3 regions of the Streptomyces sp. NPDC037301 genome follow, and region 3 is predicted to be linked to each of the others. Evidence: riboswitches for the same ligand, from Rfam matches in the RefSeq annotation. Region 3 holds a riboswitch; each other region holds the start of a gene.

Region 1 (9,531 bases), on a different contig from region 3:
TCCGCGCGCGCTTGCGGGGACTGATACTGGTTACCGTCCGCTTCCATGTCCCAAGGGGATGCCCTGCCGGTGCACACAGCGCGGCGGACTGCTGCGGACGGGTGAACGCCTTCACCGGGCGCGCGGCGAGGTTCGGTCCACTCGGCCCATCGGTGACCCGTTCGGCTCAGTGAGCGCATCCTCGCCCGGGCGACTGCCGTTCGACATCCGGTAGACGTGATCGGTTACGGAGGAGGGGCGGATCATGGGGCGGGTCGACATGGGTGTCGCGGTTACGGGAGTGGGGCTGGTGACCCCTGCGGGCGCGGACGAGCACACCTTCTGGGCGGGACTGTGCGCCGGTGTGTCCGTGGCACGGCGATGTGAGGAACTGGCCGGGCTCCCGGTCGACTTCGCCTGTCCGGTGGACGGGATCGACCTGGACGAGGCCGTCGGCGGACGCTCGGGGTGGCGCATGGCACGGTTCGTGAAGATGGCGCTGGTCGCCGCCCGGCAGGCGGTGGCGGACGCCGGGCTGTCACCGGAGCGGTGGCACGGCGACCGGGTGGGAGTAGTGCTCGGCGTCGGTGTGGGCGGGGTGTCCGTGCTCGTCGACAATCTGCGCAAGCTGGACGGCGGCGGACCGGAGGCGGTGTCGCCGCTCCTGGTCCCGATGATGATGCCCAATGCCGCCGCCGGGGAGGTGGCCATCGCCCTGCGGGCCCACGGTCCCAGCCTGGCACCGGCCACGGCCTGCGCGTCCGGGGCGACCGCGATCGCCGTGGCCCGTGACCTGCTGACGAGCGGCCGCTGCGATGTGGTGGTGGCAGGCGGCGCGGAGTCCGTACTGACTCCGCTGGTGGTGAGCGCCTTCGCGGGAATGGGAGCGCTCTCCCTGCGCACCGGCGATCCGGCGGGCGCGTCGCGGCCGTTCGCCGCGGACCGGGACGGGTTCGTGATCGGTGAGGGTGCCGCCGTGCTCGTGCTGGAGCGGACACTCGATGCGCAAGCCCGCGGCGGACGGGCGCGCGCCCTGCTGACCGGCGCGGGTTCCGGCACCGATGCCCACCACCCCACAGCCCCGGACCCGGAAGGAGCCGGTGCGCGCAGGGCCGTGGAGGCGGCGCTGCACGAGGCGGGCTGGGTGGCCCACGAGGTCGACCACATCAATGCGCACGGCACATCGACCCCGCTGAACGACGCGATGGAGACAGCGCTCATCTCGGGGCTCTTCCCCCACCGGCCGTCGGTGACCGCGCCGAAAGGTGTGCTCGGGCACACCCTCGCCGCGGCCGGGGCGATCGAGGCGGTGGCCACCGTACTGACCCTGGAGCACGGTCTCGTCCCGCCGATCGCCAACCTGGCCCCGCTGCCGGACCGGTTCGACCTCGACTGTGTGGTCAAGGAGCCCCGCATGCAGCACGTCGAGCGGGCACTCAGCCACTCCTTCGGCTTCGGCGGACACAACGTCGCGCTCGCCTTCCAGCGCGTGGACGCGGACGGCCCGCCGAAGACGGCCCCCGGTGTCCTTGCGGTCGGCTGATCGTTCTTGTCTCATGACCGCAACGATCGACGACCTCCGCACCGAACGGTCCATGGAACTGCTCACGGGTGTGCTCCTGGGCGACAACTTCCGCCGGGAGCACGGCTTCTGGCAGCGAATGATCAGCACGGAACCGTTCCGCCGCCCGGACCGCTGCACTCCCGACGAACGCCTGCGTCTCGCGTACGAGCGGCTGCGTATCCTCAACGACTGCCTCGACAGCGGCGCCCGGCTCGCCGCCGACCCGCGCGCCCTCGCGGCCCTGCACGAATGGCTCGGCCCGGTCGACCCGGCCCTCACCACGGTGGCGGGCATCCACTACAACCTCTTTCTCGGCAGTCTCCTCGACCACGAAGGCGACAGCCGGCTCGATCTGTCGGACTTCCTCCGACTGCGCAGCATCGGCACCTTCCTCTGTACGGAGGTGGCGCACGGCAATGACGCGGCGGCCGTCGAGACCACGGCCGCCTACAACCGCGAACGCGACGGGTTTGTGCTGCACACACCGCATGCCGGCGCCCAGAAATTCATGCCCAACACCAGTCCGGCAGGCGGTCCCAAGACCGGTCTTGTGGCCGCGCGGCTGCTCGTCGACGGCACCGATCACGGCGTCTTCCTCTTCCTTGTACCGCTCACCGATGCCGTACGGGCCCTGCCCGGCGTACGGGTGCGCAGACTTCCCGCACGCATGGGGAGCCCGGTGGACCACTGCCTGACCTCCTTCGACCAGGTCTTCGTGGGGCGCGACGCGCTGCTCGGCGGGGACCACGGACGGATCGGTGACGACGGCGAGTTCAGCAGCGCTGTCGACAACCGCAGGCGTCGCCTCCTCACGTCGATCGGGCGCGTCACCTCCGGCAAGATCTCCATGAGTGCCTGCGCGGTCGGCTCCGCGCGCGCAACGCTCGCCGTCGCCGTCCGATACGGCAGCCACCGGTACATCTCCGGGCCCCGCGGATCGCGTCAGGTACCGGTGATCGCCCACCGCAGCCACCACGCCCCGCTCGCCCGGGCCATGGCCACGGTCTTCGCTATGAGCCTGCTGCACCGCAGGGCCCTGAACCGCTGGGAGGGAAGGGAGGACGGCTCGGGCTCGGGCCGGGAGGAGGCGGAGCGGCTGGTCGCCGTCGCCAAGGGTTGGATCAGCTGGCAGGCCAGGTCCGTGATCGTCGAATGCCGTGAACGGTGCGGTGCCCAGGCGCTCCTGGAGAACAACGGTATGACCGAACTCATCACCGGAGTGGAAGGCGTCATCACCGCTGAGGGCGACAACCTGGCCATCCACGCCAAGGCGGCCGCGGAAATGCTCTTCGCCATCGAACCGGCCGCGTACGACGCTCCCTTCGGCGGCGAACCCGGTGATCTCACCGACCCCGGGTTCCTCGGCAGGCTCCTGGCTGTGCTGGAGGAGATCTGGTTCGGCCGGGCCAGGGAAAGGCTGGGCCGCGCACCGCACGGTGACCCTCTGGAGCGGTGGAACATCGCATCCGGTCCCGCCCTTCGGGGCGTCGAGGCCCACGCCCACCGACAGGCTGCCGAGGCGTACGCGGACGCGGTGGCAGGTCTGCCGGACGGACCCGCCCGTGAGCGGCTGGTCGAGCTGCAGCGGCTGTTCGCACTCGACCGGATCGCCCGGAACAGCGGTGATCTGCTGGCCGCGGGATATCTGACAGCTGATCAGGTCAATGGATTGCCGGACGCCTTGGAAGAGCTGATCACCGCCGTCGCCGCTCATCTGCCCGCCCTCGCCGACTCCTTCGCGCTGCCGCAGGAACTGCTCGCCGACTGGCCCATCGCGGGGGCCGATTACGTCGATGCGTACGACGATCCGGCGGCGGCCTGGCAGTCGGACGGGGACCGGGCGACGGCCCCGGGGGAGCGGTGAGAGCCGTGACAGGGACGGGAACAGTTGTGCGGACGGCGCGGGTACGGGAGGCGGCCGGGACCCTCGGTGTCCGCGTTGTGCTGCTGGTCTTCTGGGGTACGGCAGCCGTCCTGGCCCGGTGGTGCACGCAGCCGCAGCAGGGCGGTGGCGAATCGGTTCGGCACAAGGCGTAACTGGAGGCACGTCACCCAGTTGATTCGGCGTCGGGACGGTGCCCCCGCCGTCCCCGGCAGCCGTACCGAATGATGGAGAGGAAGCTCATGAGTGCGATTCATCCCGAGATCACCGAGGTTCTGACACACACCTTCAAAGTGCCCGTCGCCGAGATCCGCCCGGATTCCACGATGGACAGCCTGGAGATGGACTCCCTCGCCGTCGCCGAGTTCGCCGTCCTCATCAGGGAGACGATGGGCGGCGACGGGGACTTCGACAAGCTCCCCAAGGACGCCACCCTGGCCGACATCACGCGGTACATCGACGCGACAGCCGGCAGCGGGGCGCTGATGGGCGGCGTGGCACCGACGAGCAATGCCCGATGAACAAGCCCGCGATTGCCGTAACAGGCCTGGGAATGATCACCCCTGTCGGCAACGATACCGAATCCACCTGGAAGGGTGTGTGCGCCGGAGTCTCGCCGGTGCGTACCGTCGCGGCACTCGAAGGCTGCGCGATCGACTTCGCCTGCACGGTCGACGGTATCGATCTGGACGCCGCGATCGGCGGCCGCACGTCCTTCCGGATGGGGAAGTACGTCAAGTTCGCCGTTCTCGCCGCCCGGGAGGCGGTCGCCGACGCCGGACTCGACCCGGCGCAGTGGGAGGGCAGCAGGGTCGCGGTGGTCGTCGGCACCAGCAGCGGAGGCTCCGCCGCACTGACCGAGCAGGCCGTCGTACTCGACCGGCACGGACCGGATGCCACCTCGCCATCGGGCATCCTGCTCACCATTCCGAACATGCCCGCGGCCGAGATCGCCATCCAGTTGCGGGCCACCGGTCCCAGCCTGGCACCGTGCACCGCCTGCTCGTCCGGCGCCACCGCACTGTCCGTCGCCCGCGATCTGCTGGTCACCGGACAGTGCGACATCGCGATCGCCGGAGCCACCGAGTCGATCGTCTACCCGGTCGCCATGACCGGATTCGCCCGGTCCGGAGCCGCGGCCCGTGCGGAGGGCGACCCGGCCAGGCGGTGCCGGCCCTTCGCGGCCGACCGTGCCGGGCTGGTCATGGGTGAGGGCGCCGCCGTCATGGTGCTGGAACGGGCGGACGACGCCGTCGCCCGGGGCGCCACGCCGCGGGCACTGCTCGCGGGCACCGGCGCCACCACCGACGCCCACCACCCCACAAGCCCGCACCCGTCCGGCGCGGTCGCCCAGGCCGCGGTCGAGGCCGCGTTGCGCGACGCGGGCTGGGCGACCGAGGACGTCGAGCACGTCAACGCACACGGCACGGCGACACCGATCAACGACGCCACCGAGGCCGCCCTCATCGGCCGGGTCTACCCGCACCGGCCGCCCGTCACCGCCCCGAAGGGCGTACTCGGGCACTGCATGGGGGCGGCCGGAGCGATCGAGGCAGGACTGACCGTCCTGACGCTCCAGCGCGGAGTCGTACCGCCGATCGCCAACCTGGACGCCCCGGCGCCCGAGTTCGACATCAACTGCGTCACCGAGCAACCCCTGCGCAAGTCCATCCGGCGCGCCGTCAGTCACTCCTTCGGCTTCGGCGGGCACAACGCCGTGATCGCTCTTGAGCGTCCGTAGGCATCGGGCAGGTGGTGCGACGGGAGCACAGCCCGGCGTACCACCGGCCACACCGCCCATGAGCTGCGCGGAGGCTCGTGATAGCTTGCCGAAGCCAGTCAAACTCCACGTAGGGGTCAGGGAATCCGGTGAGAATCCGGAACTGACGCGCAGCGGTGAGGGGGACGGGCGGGGCCACGGCCACTGGGACACCCGCAGGTGTCCTGGGAAGGCGTCCCGTCCGTAGGAGCCCGAGTCCGAAGACCTGCTGGCACCTGCGACCCGGTACCGGGCGCAGGACTCCGTACAGCGGGCTCCGCGCATGAGCCCCGAGACGCAGAGGGACTCCGTGCCGTCCATAGCCAGCCCTGTCCGCGCCATTGCCCTGCTCTCGGCGGGACTCGTCCTGCTGACCGCCTGCGGGGGCGGAACGAGCAGCTCTGCCGCGAAGTCCGGCTCCGCCGACGGATACCCCGTGACGCTGAAGAACTGTGGACGCACCGTCACCGTCGATGCCGCACCGCAGCGGGCCGTTTCGGTCGACCAGGGATCGACGGAGATCCTGCTCTCCCTCGGCCTCGCCGACCGGCTGGCCGCCACCTCGACCTGGACCGACCCGGTGATGAAGGGCCTGGAGAAGGCCAACGCCAAGGTTCCCAGGATCGCGGACAACCGGCCGTCGTCGGAGAAGGTCCTCGACCAGGAACCCGACTTCATCAGCGCGTCGTTCGAGTCGACGCTCGCCAAGGGCGGCGTCGCGCCCCGCGAACAGTTCGAGGATCTCGGCGTCCCGACCTATGTCTCGCCCGCCGACTGCACCGGCAAGGACAACAGCGGTGGCGGCGACGGAGCCCGTACCGCGCCACTGCCCATGGACAGCGTGTATGACGAAGTGCGCGACCTGGCCAAGGTGTTCGGCGTGCAGAAACGCGGCGACACACTCGTGGCGCAGCTGCGGGACCGGGTGAAGAAGGCGACCGAGGGCGTCGACGCCTCCGACGCCACCCTCCTCTACTGGTTCTCCGACTCCAAGGCCCCGTACCTGGCCGGCTGCTGCGGAGCGCCCGGCATCATCACCAGGGAACTCGGCGCGAAGAACGTCTTCGACGACACCCATGAGGAATGGCCCCAGATCGGCTGGGAGACCGTCGCCGACCGCAACCCCGACGTCCTGGTCATCGGAGACCTGACCCGCAAGGCACAGACCGCCGAGAGCGCCGCGAAGAAGATCGAATTCCTGGAGTCCAACCCCGTCACGAGGAACATGGACGCCGTCAGGCACAAGCGGTACGTCCTGCTGAGCGGCCAGGCCATGAACCCATCCATCCGGACGGTCGAGGGTGTGGAACGCGTCGCCGCCGGGCTGCGCACATTCGGATTCGCGGGGTGACGGACACCGAACGGGCCACGGCGGTGGACGCGTCACGGGCCTCCGAAGCGGCCGTGCGCAGTGGCACGGGGATACGGAAGCTGCGCGGCGCAACTCTGTGGGCCTGTGGCGTCGCACTGCTCATGCTGTCCGTCGCGGTCGCCATCACCATCGGCCCCGCCCGTATCTCCGTCGCCGACGTCTGGTCCACGGTCGCCTCCCACCTCGGCTGGGGCCGGTCACGGCTCACCCCGATCCGGGACGGCATCATCTGGAACCTGCGCATGCCGCGCACCCTGCTCGCCGCGGTGTGCGGCGCCGGGCTCGCGGTGTGCGGAACCGTCATGCAGTCCCTGCTCCGCAACCCGCTCGCCGACCCGTTCGTCCTCGGCGTCTCCTCCGGTGCGTCGACCGGCGCGGTCGTGGTCGTCGTCCTCGGCGTCGGCGGGGGAGCGGTGCCGATCTCGACCGGCGCGTTCATCGGTGCACTGTGCTCGTTCGCCCTCGTTCTGCTGCTGAGCCACACTCTGGGCGGCACGACCGACCGAGTCGTCCTCTCCGGTGTCGCGGCCATGCAGCTGTTCTCCGCGCTCACCTCCTTCGTCGTGATGACCGCCGCCGACGCCGAGCAGACCCGCGGGGTGCTGTTCTGGCTGCTCGGCTCGCTCAGCGGGGTCGGCTGGACCGATGTGTGGATCTGCTCCGCCGTTCTCGTCGTGACGCTGCTGATCTGCCTCGGCCAAGCCCGTACGCTCGACGCCTTCGCGTTCGGCCAGGACGCCGCCGCCACACTCGGCGTCCATGTCGCGCGCACCCGGATCGTGCTGCTCTGCACGACCGCGCTGCTGACCGCCGCACTCGTCAGCTCGGCCGGCGCCATCGGCTTCGTCGGTCTCGTCCTGCCGCACGCCGCCCGTGTGCTCGCCGGCTCCGGGCACCGGCGGCTGCTGCCGGTCACCGCCCTGGCCGGGGCGGTGTTCCTGGTCTGGGTCGACACCCTCGCCAGGACGGTCCTCGACCCGCAGGAAGTGCCCGTGGGAGTCGTCACCGCCCTCATCGGCGTGCCCGCGTTCGTTCTGGTCCTGTACCGCAGCCGGAGGATCACATGACGCCTGGAGCCACTGAGGGGCTGCGTGCCGAGCGGGTCAGCCGGGAGGCGGGCGGCCGCCTCATCCTCGACGGGGTCCACCTCACCCCGCCACCCGGCGCCACCGTCGGGCTGATCGGGCCGAACGGCTCCGGCAAGTCGACCCTGCTGCGGGTGCTGGCAGGAGTCCTCGCCCCGGATGCGGGCGTGGTCACCCTCGACGGCCGGCGGCTCGACGAGATCGGCCGCCGAACCGTGGCCCAGCGGGTCGCCGTGGTCGACCAGCATGCGGTCACCCAGGTCGAGTTGAGCGTCCTGGACGTGGTACGCCTCGGGCGTATCCCGCACCGCAGGGCCTGGTCGGCACCCGGCCGGACGGACGACGACGCGGTGCGCGAAGCCCTGGAGCGGACCGGTCTCGCCGATCGCGGCGACCAGTCCTGGCACACCCTCTCCGGAGGCGAGCGGCAACGTGTCCAGATAGCGCGCGCACTGGCCCAGCAGCCGCGTGAACTGCTGCTCGACGAGCCGACGAACCACCTCGACATCCAGCACCAGTTGGAACTGCTGTCGCTGATCACCTCGCTGCCCCTCACCGGTGTGATCGCTCTGCACGACCTCAATCTGGCCGCGATGTTCTGCGATCGGATCGTCGTCATGAAGGAGGGGCGGGTGGTGGCCGCCGGGACCCCGGCGGAAGTGATCACCGAGGAGCTGATCGCCGACGTCTACCGGGTCAGGGCGCGGGTCACTCCCGACGGCCCGGACGGGCGGCCCTCGGTGCGTTTCCTGCCGGAGCGGCCGCAGTGCTGCCTGCCGTAACGAGCCGGGCCGTCGCAGGACCGGCAGGGCGAGCGATCCGGGTCCTGACGCGGCGGGAGAGCGGACCCCGGCACGACACGGGTCCGCCCCTCATTCCCGGTGCGGCGCTTCCCCGGTGTCGGTCCCGGGCGCCGGGGTGGTTCCCGTGTCCGCCTGGCCGCCGAGTCCGGCGGTGGTGTTCCCGGCAACGCCGTAGTGGCGGTAGAGCTCCTCCTCCTCGGCCACGGACAGATGCGCGTCCGCGTCCACCCGTGGGGCTTCCTTGACGCGGTCCTTCGAAAGCGGGATGTGCAGGTCGGATCCCACTCGACGGGCTCCGGAAAGAGGGACGAAGCTCTCCTTCATACCGAACAGGCCGGTTTTCACCGTGATCCAGTCCGGGCGGCCGGTGTTGTCGTCGACGTACACCCGGCCCACACTGCCCACCTTCTCGCCCGCGGTGTCGTACACCGTGAGGCCGTCGAGCTCTCCGGAATCCGTGAAACCGTCAGCGGCTCCCATGACCGATTCCTCCTCGCCCGGGCGCGTCCTGTGGCTGGGCCACATCAGGGGAGGCGCGTCCTTCTTCCATCGCGCCTCACCCGGATGGCCGCTGCAACCTCCCCGCCCGTGGAGGCCGGGCGCCACATGCTCGGCACTTCGGCGGTGGGCGCCCGCCAGGGCGGTGCGCACGTCGTCCTCGCGTTGGGCCGATGGGGTGAATCATGGAAGAGGTGCACTCGGAATGCGGGCGCGGAAACCGAGGCTGAGCGGCCGAAACGCCCGACGCCGAACAACCGGTGATGTGCCCTTTCCATGACAGCGGGGCACGCTGTGCGGGACAGCTCGGGCCTGACCGCAGATGCGGTGGGGTGTCTCCGGGCATGCCGCCGCACCACGGAACCGCACCATGAAACCGCACCATGAAACCGCGCGGATCCGTCCGGCGTTGTATCCGGCATGAATACCTTGCGCGGCACGTTCGACGAGGACGCGGAGCTCTACGACCGGATGCGCCCGCGCTATCCGCCGGACCTGGTCACAGAACTCGCGGTCGTGGCCGGCCTCGACGCGCGGAGCAGGGTGCTCGAAGTGGGGCCGGGCACCGGCCAGTTGACGGTTGCGCTCG
Region 2 (9,531 bases), on a different contig from region 3:
CACGGGCCTCGACCGCGTCGCAGAGGACGTCCACGAACGAGGTGTTCCCGGACAGCTGGTGCGCCCGGTAGAAGAGCACGCCGATGGTCGGGCGGCCCTCGACGAACTCACGGCTGCCGTGCAGGCCCCACTCGGGCATCTTCTGCGGTTCGGCGAAGCCGTGGCCGGTCAGCAGGACGGTGTCGGAGAGGAAGCGGGCCAGTTCTACGAGGTTTCCGGGGCCGCCCTCCACGAGGTAGCGCAGCGCCTCGGCGACGACACCGGCGGGTACGGACGACTCGGCCATCAGCTCCGCGTCCGGCACGGCCTCGCCGCCCAGCAGCACGGTGGGGATGCCCGATGCCTTGAGGACGGCCAGCCCGTCCTCCCAGGCGCGCTTGCCGCCGAGGAGGCGGACGACGGCGACGGAGGAACCCTCGATCAGTGCGGGGAGTTCCTCGTGGGCGTCGATGCGGCTGGGGTTGCCGATCCGGTACGGCGCGCCACAGGCGCGGGCGGCGAGGAGGTCCGTGTCGGCGGTCGACAGCAACAGCACGGTGCTCATAGGGGCGTTCATGCGCGTGCTCCAGGTGCTCCGGGGGCGATGAAGGGAAGTCCTGACGGCGCGCCCGACTCGATGAGCCGCAGCAGCGCGTCGGTGTCCGCGTGTTCTTCGATGAGGTCGCCGAGGCGGTCGAGTTGTTCCTCGCGCAGCGCGGCGAAGCCGGTGTCGGGGGCGGGGACGAAGCGCCGGCCGGCGGCCCGCGCGACCTCGGTCAGGAAGCGGCGGCGGAATTCGTCGCTCTCCAGCGAGCCGTGCCAGTGGGTGCCCCACACGGCGCCGACCCGGCAGCCGTCCAGGAACGGTTCGCCGCCGCGTACATCGGCGACGCCGTGGTGGATCTCGTACCCCTCGACGGGGGCGCCGAGTGCCTCGCCGACGGGGCGGGCGAGGGTCTTCTCGCGGTCGAAGCGGATGCGTACGGGCAGCAGGCCGAGGCCGTCGATGTGCCCGGCCCTCGACTCGACGTCGTCCTCGATGTGTTCACCGAGGATCTGGAAGCCGCCGCAGATGCCGAGGACCGGCCGGTCCTCGGCGGCACGCCGCACCAGGGCGTCGGCGAGGCCGCGCTCGCGCAGCCAGGCCAGCGCGTTCACGGTGCCGCGGGTGCCCGGCACGATGACGAGGTCGGCGTCGGCCAGCTCCTCGGCGCGGTCCACGAACCGGACGACGACGCCCGGTTCGGCGGCCAGTGCGTCCACATCGGTGAAGTTCGACATCAGGGGTACGGCGCACACCGCGACACGCAGTACGTCGTCGCCGTGCGGAGGCGCGACGACCGATTCGCGTACGGCTCCGCGCAGCGAGACCCTCACACCGTCCTCTTCGTCGATGCCGAGGCCGTGGGCGAAGGGCAGCACCCCGTAGGTCTGCCGCCCGGTGATCCCGCGCAGCATCTCCAGGCCGGGCTCCAGCAGTGACACGTCGCCACGGAACTTGTTGACGAGGTAGCCGGCGATCAGTGACTGGTCCTCGGCGTCGAGCAGCGCCGTCGTACCGAAGAACGAGGCGAAGACGCCACCGCGGTCGATGTCGCCGACGACCACCACCGGGAAGCGTGCCGCCCGTGCGATGCCCATGTTCACGATGTCCGTGCGCCGCAGATTGATCTCGGCCGGACTGCCCGCCCCCTCGCAGATCACTGCGTCATACGTGCCCCGAAGCTGCTCCAGACAGTCCACGACCGTGCCGAGAAGCGCTTCCTGCCTGCCTCCGTGGTAGCCGCGTGCGCTCATCTCGCCCACCGGCCTGCCCATCAGGACGACCTGGCTGGAGCGGTCGCTGCCGGGTTTGAGCAGGACCGGGTTCATCAGCGCGGCCGGCTCCACCCGGGCGGCCTGGGCCTGCATGGCCTGGGCGCGCCCGATCTCGGCACCTTCGCGGGTGACGAACGAGTTCAGCGACATGTTCTGCGCCTTGAAGGGCGCCACCTTCACGCCCCGGCGCACGAGCCAGCGGCAGATGCCTGCTGTGACGACGCTCTTGCCCGCGTCCGAGGTGGTTCCGGCGACCAGCAGCCCGCCGCTCATGTCCGTCTCCGTCCTGCGATCCGACGTCCTGTGACTTGAAGTTCCGTGACCTGAAGTCCTGCGGACCGAAGTCCTGCGGACCGAAGTCCTGCGGACCGAAGTCCTGCGATCCGTCGTGCGGCGAGGCCCGCACCCAGTCGTCCCGCCACACACACGCCGAGGGCCAGCGCGCTCACCCGGCGCGACAGCCGTACCGCGCGTTCGATGTCCTCGGTCTCCACCGCCCGGCCCGCCTCCCCGTTGAGGACGGGGCGGTGTTCGACCCGGCCGCCGTACGCGAGGGTCCCGCCGAGCCGTACGCCGAGCGCACCCGCGAACGAGGCCTCCACCGGGCCCGCGTTGGGGCTCGGGTGCTTCGCCGCGTCGGCCCGCCACGCCCGTACCGCTCCACGTGGCCGCCCCCCGGCGGCCACGGCGAGCAGGGCCGTGAGCCGGGCACCGGGCCAGCCCGCGAGGTCGTCGAGGCGGGCCGAGGCCCAGCCGTAGCGCCGGTGGCGGGGCGACTTGTGGCCGACCATGGCGTCGAGGGTGTTGGCGGCCCGGAAGCCGACGAGCCCGGGCACACCGGCCAGCGCACCCCACACCAGGGCGCCGACCACGGCGTCCGAGGTGTTCTCGGCCACGGACTCCACCACGGCGCGGGCGATCTGCGGTCCGTCGAGGGAGTACGGGTCGCGCCCGCACAGATGCGGCAGACGCTCGCGGGCCGACTCGATGTCACCGGCGGCCAGGGCGCCGCCGATCGCCCGGGCCTCACGCCCCAGGGACGTACCGCCGACGACGGACCAGGTGGCGGCCGCGGTCAGTGCGACGGAGGCGGCGGGGTGGCTGCGTACGGCACGGGTGACCAGCGCGGCACCACCCGCGGCGCCTCCGGCGCAGACGAGCATGTGCAGCGCGCCCCACCCGCGGTGGTCGCGCCACAGACGGCGCTCGACGCCCGCCGCGGCCCGCCCGAAGGCGGCGACCGGATGCCCCCTGCGGGGGTCACCGAGCAGCAGATCGCCGATCAGACCGGCCGTGGCGCCGTACGCGAAAATGCGGTCGGCACGCACGGCTCAACCGGCCGTTACGCCTCGAAGGACCTTCGTACAGGCGGCTCTCGTCGAGAGCGCCACAGGAACGGACGCACGGCAGCCAGGCATGGCGATATGTCCTCACTCAGGGTCCGCGCCCTGGTTCGACGTGACCGGCGACGAGAGTCTCCTGGCTCCCGGATCCGCAGTTCCCCCGGCCTTCCAACCCGCTCGCGCGTGCCGTGACTTCCGGTGTGGGGGACTGCTCCCCGGTGACAGTGGCGGGACCGCGCCGGATTCGCACCGGCTTCCTCTGCTGTCGCCGTAATTGGCTCCGGCAGTCCACCACGCTCCGCGAACGCCCGTCAACTTGCCGTTGACCTGCGAAGGTGCAGTGTGCTGAGCCCCACATCGGGCCGGGCACACCACAACGGGCCGGACACACGAGGTGTGTCCGGCCCGACGGGGGAGTGCGTGGAGGAGGGCTCAGGCGACGATCAGATAGATCCCGTACGCGACCGCCGCAGCGCACAGCGCGAAGCAGACGTAGGCGCCGGCGCGGGCCAGCAGCAGCGAGCCGCCGGAGCCGCCCTGCGCCGCCGGTTCGGGCTGCTTGGAGAGACCGACGATGCCCAGGGTGAAGAAACCCACCAGCGCGACGGTGACGACGAGGGAGACGCCGAAGACGGAGCCGAGGGCTGCCCAGTCGATGTTCATGCTGAATCCTTAGACGGTCTGCCTAGGCGGCTGGCCTAGACGGTGGCGGGTCGCGCCGGGTCCTGGGTGGTTCCGGCCGGAGCCGGAATGGTGGTCTTGAGGTCCTGGGCCGCTGCCTGGGCCACGGTGAGCGGCGGGCTGACGGCGGCGATGGCCGTGGTGACGACGCCCGCGGGCTCGGCGTCGCCGCCCGTCGGCGCGACATCGCCGTGGCCGACCGGCTTGCGGCGCGACACCAGCCAGATCGCCCCGGAGCCCACGACCAGCAGCGCCGCGACGACCACGACACCCCAGGTGCCCTGCTTGGTGAGGAGTTCCGCGCCCGCGCCGACCAGGCCCGCGGCCGGCAGTGTCAGACCCCAGGCGACGAACATCCGGGTGGCGGTGGACCAGCGGACCACGCCGCCCCGGCGACCGAGGCCCGCGCCCATCACGGCGCCGGAGCAGGACTGGGTGGTGGAGAGGGAGAAGCCGAGGTGCGAGGAGGCCAGGATGACCGTGGCCGCACTGGTCTGGGCGGCGAAGCCCTGCGGCGGCTTGAGGTCGGTGAGGCCGCTGCCCATGGTGCGGATGATGCGCCAGCCGCCCAGGTAGGTGCCGAGTGCGATGGCCGTACCGGCACAGACGATGACCCAGACCGGCGGGTTGGAGCCGGGGTGCAGGACGCCACCGGTGACCAGGGCCAGGGTGATGATGCCCATGGTCTTCTGCGCGTCGTTGGTGCCGTGGGCGAGGGAGACCAGTCCGGCCGAGGCGATCTGGCCGGCGCGGTAGCCCTTGGCAGTGGCCTTCTCCTGGGCGTCGTTGCGGATCTTCCCGCCGATCCGGTACGTCAGCCTGGTGGCCAGCAGTGCGGCCAGACCGGCGACGATCGGGGCGGCGACCGCGGGGAGCAGCACCTTGGTGACGACGGTGCCGCCGTTGACCGACGACCAGCCCGCCGACATCACGGCTGCGCCGATCAGTCCGCCGAACAGGGCGTGCGAGGAACTGGACGGCAGTCCGACCAGCCAGGTCAGCAGATTCCACAGGATGGCGCCGACGAGTGCCGCGAAGATGACTTCTGTCCGCAGCCCGTCCTCGTTGATGATCCCGCCGGAGATCGTCTTGGCGACCTCGACCGACAGGAACGCGCCGACGAGGTTGAGAACGGCGGACATGGCCACCGCTGTCTTCGGTCTGAGTGCACCGGTCGAGATGGTGGTCGCCATCGCGTTGGCGGTGTCGTGGAAACCGTTCGTGAAATCGAACACTAGAGCTGTCACGATCACAATCGCGAGTAGCAGCGTGATGTGTTCCATTTACCCAGGCAATCGCTCGACGTCATTGGCACGTGGACCGTAGGCAACCTGGGTGAACGGAAGATGAACTGGGCAGGGCGCTGTGGTGACCCCAACTGGAGTCGGGTCGTTCCGTTTGTCCTTCGCGGGGCGGTGCGGGCCGGACGCAGGGCCGATTCGGGCCCGATTCGGCCCCCCGCCACCCCTCTTGTGAACTTCTCCGGTTTGTGACTTATCCCCCCGATCGCATGCCCGTTCGTCTCCAGGGCTGACAGGATCTCCACATGAGCGATCAGCAACGGGACGCGATCGAACGTGCCTGGGACGGTGTCGTCGCCACCGCCCGCAGGACGGCGGCGGACGGCCTCGTCGTCGGGACCTCGGGAAACGTGTCGGCACGGGTCGGCGGGACGGTCCTGGTCACCCCGAGCGGAGTGCCGTACGACCGGCTCCGCCCCGAGGACGCCGTCGGCGTCGATCTGGAAGGCAACCGCGTCCTCGGTGAACTGGCTCCGACCAGCGAACTCCCGCTCCATCTCGCGGTCTACCGGAACAGCGATGCGGCCGCCGTCGTGCATACCCACGCGGTGCACGCCACGGCCGTCTCCACCCTGGTCCCCGAGGTCCCTTCGGTCCACTACGCCGCCGCCATGCTCGGGGGTCCCGTCCGGGTCGCGGCCTATGCGCGTTACGGGACCGAGGAGCTGGCCGAGAACATGCTCGGCGCTCTGCAGGGCCGTACGGGCTGCCTGCTCCAGAACCACGGAACCGTGACCTACGGAGCGACCCTGGACGAGGCGTACGACAGGACCGCCCAGCTGGAATGGCTCTGCCGGCTCTGGCTCACCGCCGGCTCCGTCCCCGGACACACCCCGACCCTGCTCTCCCCGGCCCAGCTGCGCGACGTACAGGAGGCACTGAAGGGATACGGACAACCGGGCTGACCCGACCCCTGCCTGTCCCCGCTGTCCCGTCTGTCCCGGCTGTCCCGTCCGATCCGCCCGTCCTGCCCCTGCCGGGGCACCGGACGGCCCCCGTCCGCTGGCAGGGTGCGGTGCACCCCACGACACTGGAACAGTGCGCCCGGCAACAGTTACGGCAGCAGCCGTCACCACGATCCTCGGTATCGGTGCGGCAGCGGTCGCGGCCGGCCGGTACGCCAGCGACGCCGCCCTCAGGGTGCCGTCCGGACGGCCGCTCCCCGCCGACCGCAGACTCACCGTGCACGCCACAGCGGCCGGGCAGGTCACCCTGACGCGCTCCTTCGCCGCCCTGCGGCCCGGTACGTACGGACTGGTGGCCGACGACGTCCACGCCGTCGTCGGCCTGGTGATCGAACACGCCCACCACGCCCCCGACACCGTCGTCCGCAGACTGGAACGAGTCAACCGCGGCAGCCTGGAAACCGGCGCCAAGGTCCGCATCACTCCGCAGCTGCACAGCGGCGACCCCGCATCGGCCCTCGGACTCGATCACAGGGAAGTCGAGATCCCCGGCGAACTCGGCCCCCTGCCCGCCTGGTTCCTGCCCGGCCCCCGCGACACCTGGGTCATCACCGTGCACGGCCTCGGCACCACCAGGGAACACCCCATGAACGTCATGGAGTTCCTGCACGATCTGCGCCTGCCCGTGCTCGACCTGGCCTACCGCGGTGACGCCGGAGCCCCGCGTTCCCCGGACGGCCTCGTCCACCTCGGCGAGTCCGAATGGCGCGACCTGGACGCGGCGATCCGCTTCGCCGTGCGGTACGGAGCCGAGAAGGTCGTCCTGCACGGCTGGTCCACCGGCGCCTCGATGGCGCTGCACGCGGCCGTCAACTCCGCGCTCCGCAATCGGATCTGCGGTCTTGTCCTCGACTCCCCGGTCCTGGACTGGGTCACCACGCTGCGCGCCCTGGCCGTCGCCCGCGGTGTCCCGACCGCACTGCTGCCGCTCGCCGTCCGCGCCGCCCAGGGGCAGACAGGGCTGCGCGGCGCCCGGCTCCTGGACGGCTCCCTCGCAACGGCGCTGCATGTCCCGACCCTGATCTTCCACGGTCCGGACGACACCCTGGCCCCCTGGCAGCCGTCCCGCGATCTGGCCGCCCGCCGCCCGGACCTGGTCGCCCTGCGCGCCGTACCGCAGGCTCCGCATGCGGCGATGTGGAATGCCGATCCGGTCCACTACGAAGAGGCCCTGCGCCGCTTCCTCACGCCTCTGATGTGACTCGATGCGAGGGATCGGCCGATTGCTGCCGGACCCGCCCGCCACCCCCTTCCACCGCGAATTCGGGTTCCGTTTGGGCTTTCGGGCCGTCAGGGGCAAGACTGCTCCCCGTGACGTCCCGTACCCCGCGCGACTCCAGGCTGCGACTTGTCCGCCCGCGACCCCTTGCCACCGCTCGCAAGGCCGTGACCACCCGGCGCACCAGGCCGGCTCCCCGCCCCCCGGAGGGCACCCCTCCCAGGGCGGAACTGGCCCGCCAGGCCAGGACGGCCCTCGCCGACGCTGTACGGATCGCCCGCTGGGCAGCCGACGGCGCGATCCCCGGCGCGCCGCCCCTGGCCGCCCAGGCCCTCGAACGGGCCGCGACAGCCCTGGAGTTGTCCCCGGCCCAGGTGCGCTCCGGCTGGGACCGGGCCCGGCTCGCCGGTCTGGTCGAACTGCACGGCGACACCGCACGCCCCGGCTGGCGGCTGCGCGCCTGGGACCGCGACGACTCCGCCGTGCTCCGCGGCTGGGTGGCGCTCTTCGACGCCTGGTCGCTCGTCCACCCCGCGCCCGAGGGCATCGAGTCGACCGCGGTCGCAGAGGCCGTCGAGGCCGTGCCGCAGGTGCTCTCCCTCCTCCAGCTCTCGGCGGGCCCGGTCACCGTGCCCGCCCTCCTGGACCTTCTCGGCCAGCGTGTCGCGGAGCTCCATGAGGAGCGCTGCGAGGTGCCGTACGGGCCGCAGGCGCCGCCCGCACCGGCCGAATCCGCCCCCGCGGCACACCCCGCAGCCCTGGTCGCCCTCCTTCTCGACTGGGCCCTTGAGGGACTGGCCGCGGTAGGCGCGCTCACCCTCGGCGCCGGACATGCCACCCTCACCCCGCTCGGCAACTGGGCGGTCTGGGTCAAGCTGGAACAGATCTGCGTCGCGGCCCAGAGCCCGGCCGGGAACATCGAGCAGTCCGCGGCAGACATGCTGCTCGGCTGCGCCCGGCTCACCCCCGGCCCGGCCCGCGCCGAATACCGAGCCTGGCTCGCCGCCCGCCCCGTCGGCAGCGCCGTCGCCGAACTCCTCGGCGTCGCCCGCGGGGAGGACGCGCTGCTGCGCGGGCTCGCCTTCGAGGCTCTCCGGGTCGTCGGCGCCCCCGCCGAGCCCGAGGTGCGCTCCGTCGTGGGCGACCCCTCGTTGCGCCCCTACGCGCTGCTGTGGCTGGCCGAGTACGGCGGAACGGACCCCGAGGACGCCCAGGACGTCCTCAGCCGCGAGGAAGCCACCTGGCTCTGGGTCGACACAGCGGCGGCGGTCGCGGACCACGGCGAGACCGGGCTGCTGGTCCGCCATCTCGACTCGGCCGTCCAGGGCACGGTGCCGGCGCTGCTGGACGAGGTACGGGCAGTCGGCCACCCGCGCACCGTGCAGGTCCTGGTGGCCCTGGCCGCCGCGCACCCGGACCCCGCGCTGGCCAAAGCGGTGCGCCGGGCCGCGTTCCAGGTGCACACGGGCGGCGCGTAGCGCGGGTGAGTCCGCGTCGGACGGGCTTGGCCCCAAGCCCGTCCGGCCGACCGCCCGTCAGTCCGCCGACCCCGGTGCGTACGTCCCGAAGCTCCACACATTGCCCTCCGCGTCCCGCGCAATGAAGTCGCGGGAGCCGTAGTCCTGGTCCGTCGGCGGCATCAGGATCTCCACCCCGTACTCCACGGCCCGGGCGTGGTGCTCATCGACCTCGTCCACCACGACGTAGACACCGGCCGGGCCCGCGCCCTGCATCGCCTTGGAGAAGACACCCTCTCGGCCCTTGGAGCCCAGCATCACCCTGCCGTTGCCGCAGGACAGCTCCGCATGCAGCACCGTGCCGCTCTCGCCCTCGTACACCGCTTCCTCGGTGAAGCCGAGCCCCTCCGTCAGCATCCTGATCGCGGCCTTCGCGTCGTCGTACAGAATCGTCGGATAGATCGTCGGAACGCCGGCCGGTGCGCCTGCCATCGCGCTCACCCCTTCTCGTACTCCCGTGACCTGCTTCTGTGATCTGCATCTCAGTTTTCCACCGGCCGCTGACAACGGCTCGGCTCGGCCGAAGAGGCCCGGCTCGGACGGCCCGGCTGCCAACGGCCCGGCTCAGCGGAAAGTGTTGCAATCGGCCATGTCTCCGCTGCGGAAACCGGTGGTGAACCACTGCTGTCGCTGCGCGGCCGAGCCGTGCGTCCAGGACTCAGGCGTGACCCTGCCCTGGAACCTCTCCTGGATCCGGTCGTCGCCGAC
Region 3 (9,531 bases):
CGGGTGCGTACTTGGTGGTGCGGAACTGGCTTTCGCTGAAAGTGTTGTCGTTGCTGACCCTGGGACGGGAATGGCTCCTGGTGACACCGAGGTCGATCAGCAGCTGGGAGACCTTCTTGCTGGTCATGGAGGTACCGCGGTCCGCGTGGACGGTATGGGGCACGATGCCGTTGCTTTCGACGGTCGGCTTCACGTCGTCGTTCTTGGCGCTGATGATGCGTCCGCCGCTGCAGACGGCGATGCCTTCCCAGCACTCGATGGGCTGGAGCCCGTCGGGGTCGCTCTTGGTGATCGGGTTGTTGTTGGCGTAGGCGTAGCCGTTGATCTGGAGCGGGTCCGCGAAGTCGACCACGGGGTCGCCGAGGATGCCGGCGCCGGTCGACTGGTCGCAGCGCGGGTCCCGACTCCGTGGAGCCGACCCGCTCACCACAGTCAGCCGGCCAGCCAGAACCCGAGCCGCCAGGGACTGACGCGCCGTCAGTAAAGTCAGCATTGGGTCAGCATCAGGTCTACCAAAGCTGCTTACGCACGACCACACCTTGGAATCCTGGGCGCGTGCGGCAAAAGTCTCCACCGCGACGAGGGACCGATTCCGCTTGCGCGTACGGGACCCAGCTGCCGCAGCCACGGAGCACACTGGACCCAACCCGCAACAATGGAGCTCAGCGCACCCTTCCCCGCGGTTTCAGCGCCACAGGCGGCAGTTGGGGAGCGGGCAGCCGACCCCCCTCATAGCCCTCCACTTCCCCGAACCGGGCACTAGTCATCCAGTCCGCACGAGCCTGTGCGATATCCTCATGAGACCGGCCGATGAAGTTCCACCACATGACGATCTCCTCCTCGAAGGGCTCGCCACCGAGGAGCATCAGGCCCGCGTCGGTGTCCGCGCGCAAGGGGAGTTCGGCGCGGCCGCAGCCGAGGTAGAGCATGGAACCGGGCAGCACGGGTACGCCGTCGACCTCGGCCTGGCCGGACATCGAGAGCACCGCGTACTCGAAGTCCGGATCGAGTGGCAAGCGAGTCTCGGCGCCGGCGGACAGGGCCAGGTCGGCGCCGACGATCGGGGTGTACGCGGTGCCGGGCGAAGTGGCGCCGTCGAGTTCGCCCAGGATCAGGGTGGCGGTGAGGCCGGGGGTGGTGACGATGGGCAGCTCGGTGTGGTGCTGGAAGTGCGGCTCGACATGGCGGTGGGCATCCGGCAGGGCGACCCAGAGCTGGGCGCCGTGCAGAAACCTCGCATGCGACTTCGGGCTCTCCTCGGAGTGACTGATGGCCCGGCCGGAGGTCATCAGTCCCAGCTCGCGCGGGCGGATCGTGCGGAGACTGCCGAGGCTGTCCCGGTGCAGGACCTCGCCGTCGTGCAGCCAGCTGACCGTCTGCAGGCCCATGTGAGGGTGGGGCGGTACTTGCATCCCTGGTTCGCCGGCGATGTCGTCGGGGCCGTAATGATCGACAAAGGCCCATGCACCGACCATCCGACGGCCCAGATTGGGCAGCAGTCTGCGGACCTCGGTGGACTCACCCAGCCGGACATGGCGCGGGGTGAGGAGTTCACGTACAGGCTCGGCGACGACGAAGCCCCGTCCTCCACAGACGGAGAGTGTGGCCTGGCGATCGAGATTGCTCATGGCGCTCAACCTATTCCCGTGCGGGCCCGGGGTGCCGGTACCCACGCCGATAATTTAGTGGAATATTCAACCAGCGTGCCATGTTCGGGTGACTGGAGCACGGCTGAGCATCTGGCCGGGCCAGTGGCTGGACAGGGCCGGGAGCGATCCCGGGACGGTCCGTGAACGAGGAGTTCAAGTGAGCGACACCTATTTCGAGTTCGGTACGCCCGCCGACCGCTGGGACCGTGCGCAGATGTTCTTCGAAGCGAAGGAGTACATGACTGCGGCCCGGATTCTGGAAGGTCTGGTCGAGGAGGCGCCGGAGCAGGTCTCCCCGCGTCTGCTGCTGGCCCGGGCCTACTACCACTCGGCTCGGCTCGGCAGGGCCGAGACGGAGCTGCGGGCGGTTCTGGAGCGCGACCCGGTGGAGCACTACGCGCGGCTGATGCTCGGCCGCACGCTTGAGCGCCAGGGGCGAAGCGCGGAGGCGACCGGTCATCTGCGGATGGCGGCTGCGTTCTCCGGGGACTTCGACGCGGACCGGGCAGGGCTCTAGCGGTCGCGTGGAGCGTTCGACAGGCGGTTCAGCCATTCCGTCAGGAGGGCACCCTCGGCCGCGCTGAGTGCCGGATCCGGCGACTGCCGCAGCAGTGCGTTCAGCCGGGCCGCGGTGGACGGCACGTGGGCCTCGGACACGGCGGCCCCCGTGTCGTCCGCGTCTGCGGAAGCGCCGGACACATCCGGGGTGAAGACCGCGGCATGCACGGCGTCGCGTACCCGCCGTGACACGTTCGCGTCGCCGAAGGTCGCGGGGCGGGCGACGAGCATCAGCGCCACGCCCACATTGGCCGACATCACCATCTGCGCGGCCAGTTCGGGGGTAAGGCGCAGCCTGCCCACAGCCGCGGCCCGCTCCAGGTCCCTGGTGAGGATCTGATGGGACTCGAGGGCCGCGGCCGGTGGCGTATGCATGGCCGGTGAATTCATCAGCCGGTACAGATTGGGGTTCTGCAGGGCGAACTCGACGTGGCTGTCCCAGCCGTTGCGCAGATCCTCGATGGGGTCTGCGCTCTCGCCACGCTGTCGCTTCGTCGCCAAGTATGTGTCGAAGCCGTGGTCCACCACCGCGGACAACAGGCCTTCCTTGTCGCCGAAATGGCGGTAGAGCGCCGGGGCGCCCACCTGCGCGGCCTCACACACGGCCCGGGTGGAGATGTCCCCGTTCGGGGATTCCGCGACCAGGCGCGCCGCCACTTCCAGGATTCGTGCTCGTGTGCTCATCGCACGGACGCTATCAAGTGCGCCCTGACGGGTGTCAGACGACGGCATGAGGGGTGAGCAGGTCGTCGAGGCCGATCCGGGTGAGGAACTCGGCACGGATACGGTCGGCGACGGCGCTGACCGCCTCACTGCCGTCGTCCGCCGGGTCGACATGGACGCGAAAGGGCCGCTTGCCGTGCTCGGTCTCGACAACGGCCACGATCGCGTCCGCCACCTGGGACACATCGGCATCGGCCGGCGCCAGGGCGGCCAGACGCTGGGACACCTGGTCCATCAGGCCCTCGTAGTGCTCCTCGTAGTCTGCGACGATCGTTTCGTCGGAGGGGTGCCCGCCGGTGACGAAATGGTTGGTCCCCGTGGTGAAGGAGCCGGGCACGACGATACTGGTCTCGATGTTGAAGCGGGCGAGCTCGGCCGCGTACGAGACGGCGAGAGCGTCCATGGCGGCCTTGGCGGCGAAGTAGGGGGCGAGGCAGGGCGGGGTGCCGCCCTTGGTGGAGGTGGAGCCGATCCACAGGACCAGGCCGTTCTCCTGGGCCCGCAGGTGCGGCAGGGCCGCGCGGTTGACGCGTTGGGTGCCGAGAACATTGGTGTCGTAGACCGCTGCCAGTTCCTCGGGGGTGAATGCCTCCGTGGGGCCGGTGACCATGTGCCCTGCATTGTGGATGATCACATCGAGACGGCCGGCTTCGGACAGGACCGTGGCGACGGCGGCGTCGGCGGACTCCTGGGAAAGCACATCGAGTTCGACGGTGCGCAGGTCCACGCCGTGCTCGGCGGCGTACCGCGCCGCGTCGGCGACCCGGTCGGCATTGCGTGTGGTGGTGTTGCGCATGGCCGCGTAGACGGTGTGCCCGGCATCGGCCAGGGCGCGTGCGGCCAGCGCTCCGAAGCCGGAGCCCGCACCTGTGATCACGATGGTCCTGCTCATGGCTGTCCTCCTGGGGCGTGGATCAACTGTCGAACGGGGCAGGCGGGGCAGTGCTCTGGCGGCCGCTCAGACGATGCCGCCGTTGGCGCGCAGCACCTGGCCGTTGACCCAGCGGGCCGGGCCGGCGAGGAAGGAGATCACCTCGGCGATGTCCTGCGGGGTGCCCAGCCGCTCCAGCGGTGCCTGGCCGGCCAGCCTCGCGATGGTCTGCTCGTCCTTGCCGTCCAGGAACAGGGCGGTGGCGGTCGGCCCGGGGGCCACTGCGTTGACCGTGATGTCCCGCCCGCGCAGCTCCCGGGCCAGGATCAGGGTCATGGCCTCGACGGCGCCCTTGGTGGCGGCATAGGCGCTGTAGCCGGGCATGGCAAGCGACAGCACGGAGCTGGAGAAGTTGATGACCGCCCCGCCCTTGCGCAGTCGGCGGGCCGCCTGCTGGTCGACGACGAACGTCCCGCGGATGTTGGTGCGGTGCATCCGGTCCAGTGCGTCCAGATCGGTGTCGACCAACGGCGCCAGTGTCATGACACCGGCCGCGTGCACTACCACGTCGACTCCGCCGAAGGTCTCCTCGGCCGTGTCGAAGAGTGCCGAGACCGCGACCTCGTCGGCCACATCGGCACGGAAGGCGACGGCCTACCCGCCCGCCGCGGTGATCGCCGCCACCGCCGAGTCGGCCTCGGCCTGGTTGCCCGCGTAATTGATGACGACGGCGAATCCGTCGGAGGCCAGTCGCTCGGCGCTCTCGCGGCCAATGCCCCGGGATCCTCCGGTGACGATCGCTACCCGGCGTGTGGTGGTGTGCTGCTCGCTCATGACGGCGCTCCCTGTCTCAGGCGGGCCGGTGAATTCCGCACCCCGGCGTGAGCGACGCTAACACCAATACCGTAACGACGCTACCCATCTGCTAACAGTGCTACTCCCAGCGCTACCCCGCGCCCTGCAGGGCCTCTGCAGGACCCCACCGGGGTCCCCGCCCCGCTTCGCACGCTCCCGTCGGACAATCCGGATGCCTTCCGCCCGTCCCGCGTGATACTTCACTCGGTCATGACCGACCTTGAGACTCCCCGCCTCTTCCTTCGCCTGATGAGCGCCTCCGACGCCTTGCGGGTGATGGCGGGCAAGCCGGGAGACGGTGCCCGCTGGGCGCCCGGATACCCGTCCCCCGGCGAGATGGCCGCGGCCGAGCGCTTCCTCGATACATGCGCGACGACGGGTGATCCCAGCCCCTTCGGTTCGTACGAGATACGTCGCCGCGACGACGGAGAGGTGATCGGCGGACTGGGATTCCATGGCGCTCCGGACGAGAACGGACACGTCACGATCGGCTACGGCCTCGTCCCCTCGGCTCAGGGCATGGGTTACGCCTCCGAGGCGCTGCGCGCACTGCTCCAGTTCGCCCGCGACCAGGGCGTGAGCTGCGTGCACGGCGACACCGATCTGGACAACCTCGCGTCGCAGCACGTCATGACAGCCGTCGGTATGCACCTGGTGAAGGAGGACGCGCTGCTGAAGCACTACCGGATCGACTGGGATCAGCAGGCCGAGGATTGAGCCCCCGGTCGTCCGGCCCCTTGCGGGTACGTAGGCGCCGGCTCGGCTGCGCATTACGGGACGACAGAACCCGCCGGGAAGCTCCCGGCGGGTTCCGATGTCTTGTGGTTGCCAGTGGTGCGTCGGTCAGCCGGCCGCGGTGGCAGCCCGGTTCGCCGCACCGTTTCCGGTCCTGACGGAGTCGGTCCTCGGCACGAGAAGCCGTTCCGTCAGCCGGCCGAAGACAAGGCCGAAGGTGATCCAGAAAGTGGCCTGCACGGCGAGCGTGGCCAGACGGAACTCCCACAGCAGGCCGGCCGGGAAGTCCTTTCCGACCTCGTTGAACGAGGGCAGGAACGCGTAGGCGAACCCGATCACGACAACGTAGCCGGCGGATGCGGCGATCGTCGCGTTCCAGTTGCCCAGGCGTGGAGCCAGCCGCTTGCCGAAGATGACGGCAGCGACGGCCAGCAGCACGCTGAGGGCGACCATCAGGAAGAACAGGGCGGTGCGCCGGCCGATCGTGTCGGGGTTGCCGACGGCCGGCGGGTTGGCCGGGTACTTCAGGAACGGCACGATGTACACCGTCAGCAGGGCCGCACCCGCGATCAGGGCGGCCGTGGCCCGTGGGCCGAATCTGCCGATCCGGCCGAGGGCGTAACAGAAGACGAGGGCGGCGATGCCGCCGATCGCCACACCGAAGACGAGCACACCGGTGGCGAGGCCGGCGGTGGACTGCATGGTGCGGCTGACAAGTTCCTCGCCGCCGCCGTGGTCATGGCTGTGCGCCTCTTCGAGAGCGATGGCCGCGTCCACCCGGGACTCGCCGAGGAAGTAGGCGACGACCAGAGCGAGCGCGCCCGCGGCAAGGCCTGCCAGCATGCCGCGGACGAGCAGGGCTCTGACGGATATGGAGTTCATGAGGATTTCCCCTGGATCGGACGGTACGTCAGTGACAGGGGAAACCGAGGAGGTGGCGGCCGTCGTGGACCCACTCGTGGACACTTTCGCCGGAGATGACCGCGGTGGCGCCCTGCTCGGCGCCGACGAAGTACAGCAGTACGAGCATGAGGATGCCGAAGAAGACCGCCCAAGGGGCAATGGCCTTCAGGGAGATGGGGGTGATCGCCGGTACGGCGGTGGCGGGGGCAGCAGTCTGTGCCATGGCAGAACCTCCTGAGGGAACACGCGTCCCGTTCGTGGTGCCTGAGACGAAGGTGCTGGGTCTGACTTCCCGTACGGGTACGGGTTCACAGTGGCGCGACCGTGCCGGATTCTCACCGGACTTCCGTCACACTTCGTCATGCTCATCGGACGATACCGCCTGGGAGCAGGCTCGGCCATGGTGCCGTCGGCGGGACCGGAACGCCCGGATGCCATGGTGGGTGCACTTGCGGGGCCGGACTTCAGGGAGTTGACCCGGTCATGACGATAAAGGTGATGTTGATCTCACCGGCGCTCAACGCCGCGCTGCGCGAGGCCCGCTTCGACGGCAATGCGCCGCTCGACGCGGTCGGGGTCCGGCGGGCCAGGGCCGCAGCGGCAGCGGTGCCTGCGGCCGACCGGTATGTCTGCGGGCCGTCCGAACGGTGCGACCGGACCGCCGACGCGCTGGGGTTGCGCGCCGAGCACGAACTCGCGCTCCGTGGCTGGGACATGGGCCGGTGGAGCGGGCAGCGGCTGGAGGAGGTGAGCGGGAGCGAGCCGGAGGCGGTATCGGCCTGGATGACCGATCCTTCGGCGGCTCCGCACGGTGGCGAACCGTTGCTGGAGTTCTGCGCCAGGGTCGGCCGCTGGCTGGATGCCCTCCAACCCCTGTACGGCGACGAGGGCGGCCGTGTGCTGGGGGTCGTCGAGCCTGCGGTGGTGCGGGCGTTGATCGTACGGGCGCTCGCTCTCCCGACGGAGGCGTTCTGGCGGCTGGACGTCGCCCCGCTGACGCTGACCGGGCTCAGCGGCCGGTCCGGACGGTGGAACCTGCACTGTGGGCAGCCGCTGTCCCCCGCACCGGGGGACTGACGTCCTCCCGTGGCCCACGGTATGAACAACTGACGTGCCGGAACCGCCGGTCAGCGCCTACTGTGGTGGTGCAGCTGGTTCGCCCTGTCCGCCAGACAGGCGCGTCGCAAGAGGGAACCCGGTGGGAATCCGGGACTGCCCCGCAGCGGTGAGTGGGAACGACCGCCGTCATCAAGCACTGGACCCGATACGGGGTCCGGGAAGCGACGGCCAGTAGGTGTCTCGTACGCGAGAAGTGCCCGCGAGTCCGAAGACCTGCCACTGCCACTGCCCGTGCGCGTCGGACGCGCACGGTGATCTCGGTGACCTCGTGGGCGGGTCGGCGTACACATCGGGCAGGGCACGCGCGCCTCCACGGCGTTGCGGTTCCGCCCGGTCCGTCATCCCTTCGCGCCTTCGATCCGTCCCGGGGTCGTATCAGGACACACGCTCGCGAAGGAGAGTTCCGTGACCGGCAAGTCCGCAGCCGCGGCAGCCCGGGCCACCGTGTACGGCTGTCCCCGCCAAGGGAAAACCTCAGTCGGCGGTCTGCCGGGCAGGCGACTGGTCGCCGGGGTCGTCGACGGCCGCAACGTATGGATCAACGACTATCAGCAGTCCCTCACCACGCTCGGCACCCTGCTCGGCCTCGCGGGCCGGGTCGATGTGGCGGCCTCCTGCTCCCTGCCGCACGTCCCCCTCGACGCGACCGCCGAGCGCGACATCGACCCGCAGGTGGCCCGCCGGCTGGCCTTCGCCCGGCAGAAGTCTGCCGAGATCGCCACCCTGGCCCGGGGCCTCGCACGGGGTACGGACGCGATCGCCGCCGAACTCGCCGCGAACCGTGCCGATCTGGCCTCACGGGCCGGTTCTGCGATCACCCATGACTCGACGGTACGGGCACGGGCCGCTGCCGTCACGGAGTCCGACGGGCGCCGCGAGGTGTCGTATCCACAGCGGGCAGCGCCCCAACATGACTGTCTGCGGCTTCCGTTGCTGCCGACGACCACTATCGGCTCACTTCCCCAAACGGCCCAACTGCGCACCGCACGCGCCGATTTGCGGGCCGGACGCATCGACACCGCCACGTACGACAAGCGCATCGAGTCGGAGATCCAGGAGGTGCTGGCGTTCCAGGAGAAGGCGGGCGTCGATGTGCTGGTGCACGGCGAGCCCGAACGCAACGACATGGCGCAGTACTTCGCCGAGCAGCTCGTCGGGTACCTCGCGACTCAGCACGGCTGGGTCCAGTCGTACGGCACACGGTATGTCCGGCCGCCGATCCTGGCCGGGGACATCTCCCGGCCGGAGCCGATGACGGTGCGCTGGACGGCGTACGCACAGTCGCTCACCGCCCGTCCGGTCAAGGGCATGCTCACAGGTCCCGTCACCATGCTCGCCTGGTCCTTCGTCCGTGACGACCAGCCGCTCGGCGAGACCGCGCGCCAGGTCGCCCTCGCACTGCGGAACGAGGTGAACGACCTTGAGGCGGCCGGCAGTTCGTTCATCCAGGTGGACGAGCCCGCCCTGCGCGAGACGCTTCCGCTGCGGGCCGCCGATCGCGCCGGGTATCTGGCCTGGGCGACCGAGTCGTTCCGGCTGGCCACCAGTGGCGTACGTCCGGAGACTCAGATCCATACGCATATGTGCTACGCGGAGTTCGGGGACATCATCAGGGCCATCGACGACCTGGATGCCGATGTGATCAGCCTGGAGGCGGCCCGCTCCCCTATGCAGGTGGCCGACGAACTGGCATCGGCGGGCTATCCGCGGGAGGTCGGTCCCGGTGTGTACGACATCCACTCACCGCGGGTTCCGAGCGCCGGCGAGGCAGCGGCTCTGCTGCGCAAGGGGCACGAAGCGATTCCCGCCGAACGGCTGTGGGTCAATCCCGACTGCGGTCTGAAAACCCGGGGTTGGCCGGAAGTACGCGCCTCGCTGGAGAACCTGGTCTCGGCGGCCACCGAGGTGCGGGCGGCTCTGCCAGGTAGCGCCGGCTGACGGCGGCGCGGCCCGGTACGGGCGTCCGTCCCGGGCCGCACCACGTCGGCTTCGAACCGTCCACGATCCACGGCCCATCTTCGGCCGCCGGCCTGACCGCCCCCGTCGCTCCAGGGGCGCAGGCCCTGCCGGTGAGTCCTGGTCACAGCTTCCAACAGCGCCTGGGAACAGTCCTGTTGT

Evidence for each region. A riboswitch is a leader RNA that binds a small molecule or an ion and turns the genes downstream of it on or off. The one in region 3 is predicted to bind cobalamin.
Region 1: it holds a riboswitch for cobalamin, as region 3 does, so the genes downstream of both, ACZ7IB_RS35905 (ABC transporter substrate-binding protein) here and ACZ7IB_RS27410 (CbtB domain-containing protein) in region 3, are expected to answer to the same signal.
Region 2: it holds a riboswitch for cobalamin, as region 3 does, so the genes downstream of both, ACZ7IB_RS18245 (cobalamin biosynthesis protein) here and ACZ7IB_RS27410 (CbtB domain-containing protein) in region 3, are expected to answer to the same signal.

What each region holds. Positions count from the first base shown of each region.
Region 1 is NZ_JBVJWD010000035.1:20,213-29,743, forward strand. Features, by position in the region: gene ACZ7IB_RS35875 (hypothetical protein) at 1-47, opposite strand, end outside; gene ACZ7IB_RS35880 (beta-ketoacyl-[acyl-carrier-protein] synthase family protein) at 245-1,522, shown strand; gene ACZ7IB_RS35885 (acyl-CoA dehydrogenase family protein) at 1,536-3,407, shown strand; gene ACZ7IB_RS35890 (hypothetical protein) at 3,413-3,580, shown strand; gene ACZ7IB_RS35895 (acyl carrier protein) at 3,668-3,946, shown strand; gene ACZ7IB_RS35900 (beta-ketoacyl-[acyl-carrier-protein] synthase family protein) at 3,943-5,166, shown strand; cobalamin riboswitch at 5,245-5,432, shown strand; gene ACZ7IB_RS35905 (ABC transporter substrate-binding protein) at 5,468-6,535, shown strand; gene ACZ7IB_RS35910 (FecCD family ABC transporter permease) at 6,532-7,623, shown strand; gene ACZ7IB_RS35915 (ABC transporter ATP-binding protein) at 7,620-8,423, shown strand; partial or broken gene ACZ7IB_RS35920 (PRC-barrel domain-containing protein) at 8,362-8,924, opposite strand; gene ACZ7IB_RS35925 (class I SAM-dependent methyltransferase) at 9,363-9,531, shown strand, end outside.
Region 2 is NZ_JBVJWD010000010.1:55,825-65,355, reverse strand. Features, by position in the region: gene cobN (cobaltochelatase subunit CobN) at 1-544, opposite strand, end outside; gene ACZ7IB_RS18250 (cobyric acid synthase) at 553-2,070, opposite strand; gene ACZ7IB_RS18245 (cobalamin biosynthesis protein) at 2,067-3,125, opposite strand; cobalamin riboswitch at 3,270-3,400, opposite strand; gene ACZ7IB_RS18240 (hypothetical protein) at 3,573-3,803, opposite strand; gene ACZ7IB_RS18235 (inorganic phosphate transporter) at 3,839-5,104, opposite strand; gene ACZ7IB_RS18230 (class II aldolase/adducin family protein) at 5,368-6,027, shown strand; gene ACZ7IB_RS18225 (alpha/beta hydrolase) at 6,161-7,288, shown strand; gene ACZ7IB_RS18220 (hypothetical protein) at 7,474-8,784, shown strand; gene ACZ7IB_RS18215 (VOC family protein) at 8,842-9,255, opposite strand; gene ypfJ (KPN_02809 family neutral zinc metallopeptidase) at 9,388-9,531, opposite strand, start outside.
Region 3 is NZ_JBVJWD010000019.1:9,610-19,140, forward strand. Features, by position in the region: partial or broken gene ACZ7IB_RS27370 (transposase) at 1-163, opposite strand, end outside; gene ACZ7IB_RS27375 (pirin family protein) at 663-1,628, opposite strand; gene ACZ7IB_RS27380 (tetratricopeptide repeat protein) at 1,807-2,166, shown strand; gene ACZ7IB_RS27385 (TetR/AcrR family transcriptional regulator) at 2,163-2,891, opposite strand; gene ACZ7IB_RS27390 (SDR family NAD(P)-dependent oxidoreductase) at 2,926-3,822, opposite strand; partial or broken gene ACZ7IB_RS27395 (SDR family oxidoreductase) at 3,889-4,635, opposite strand; gene ACZ7IB_RS27400 (GNAT family N-acetyltransferase) at 4,867-5,373, shown strand; gene ACZ7IB_RS27405 (CbtA family protein) at 5,500-6,273, opposite strand; gene ACZ7IB_RS27410 (CbtB domain-containing protein) at 6,302-6,517, opposite strand; adenosylcobalamin (AdoCbl) riboswitch at 6,563-6,655, opposite strand; gene ACZ7IB_RS27415 (histidine phosphatase family protein) at 6,778-7,371, shown strand; cobalamin riboswitch at 7,430-7,648, shown strand; partial or broken gene metE (5-methyltetrahydropteroyltriglutamate--homocysteine S-methyltransferase) at 7,888-9,351, shown strand.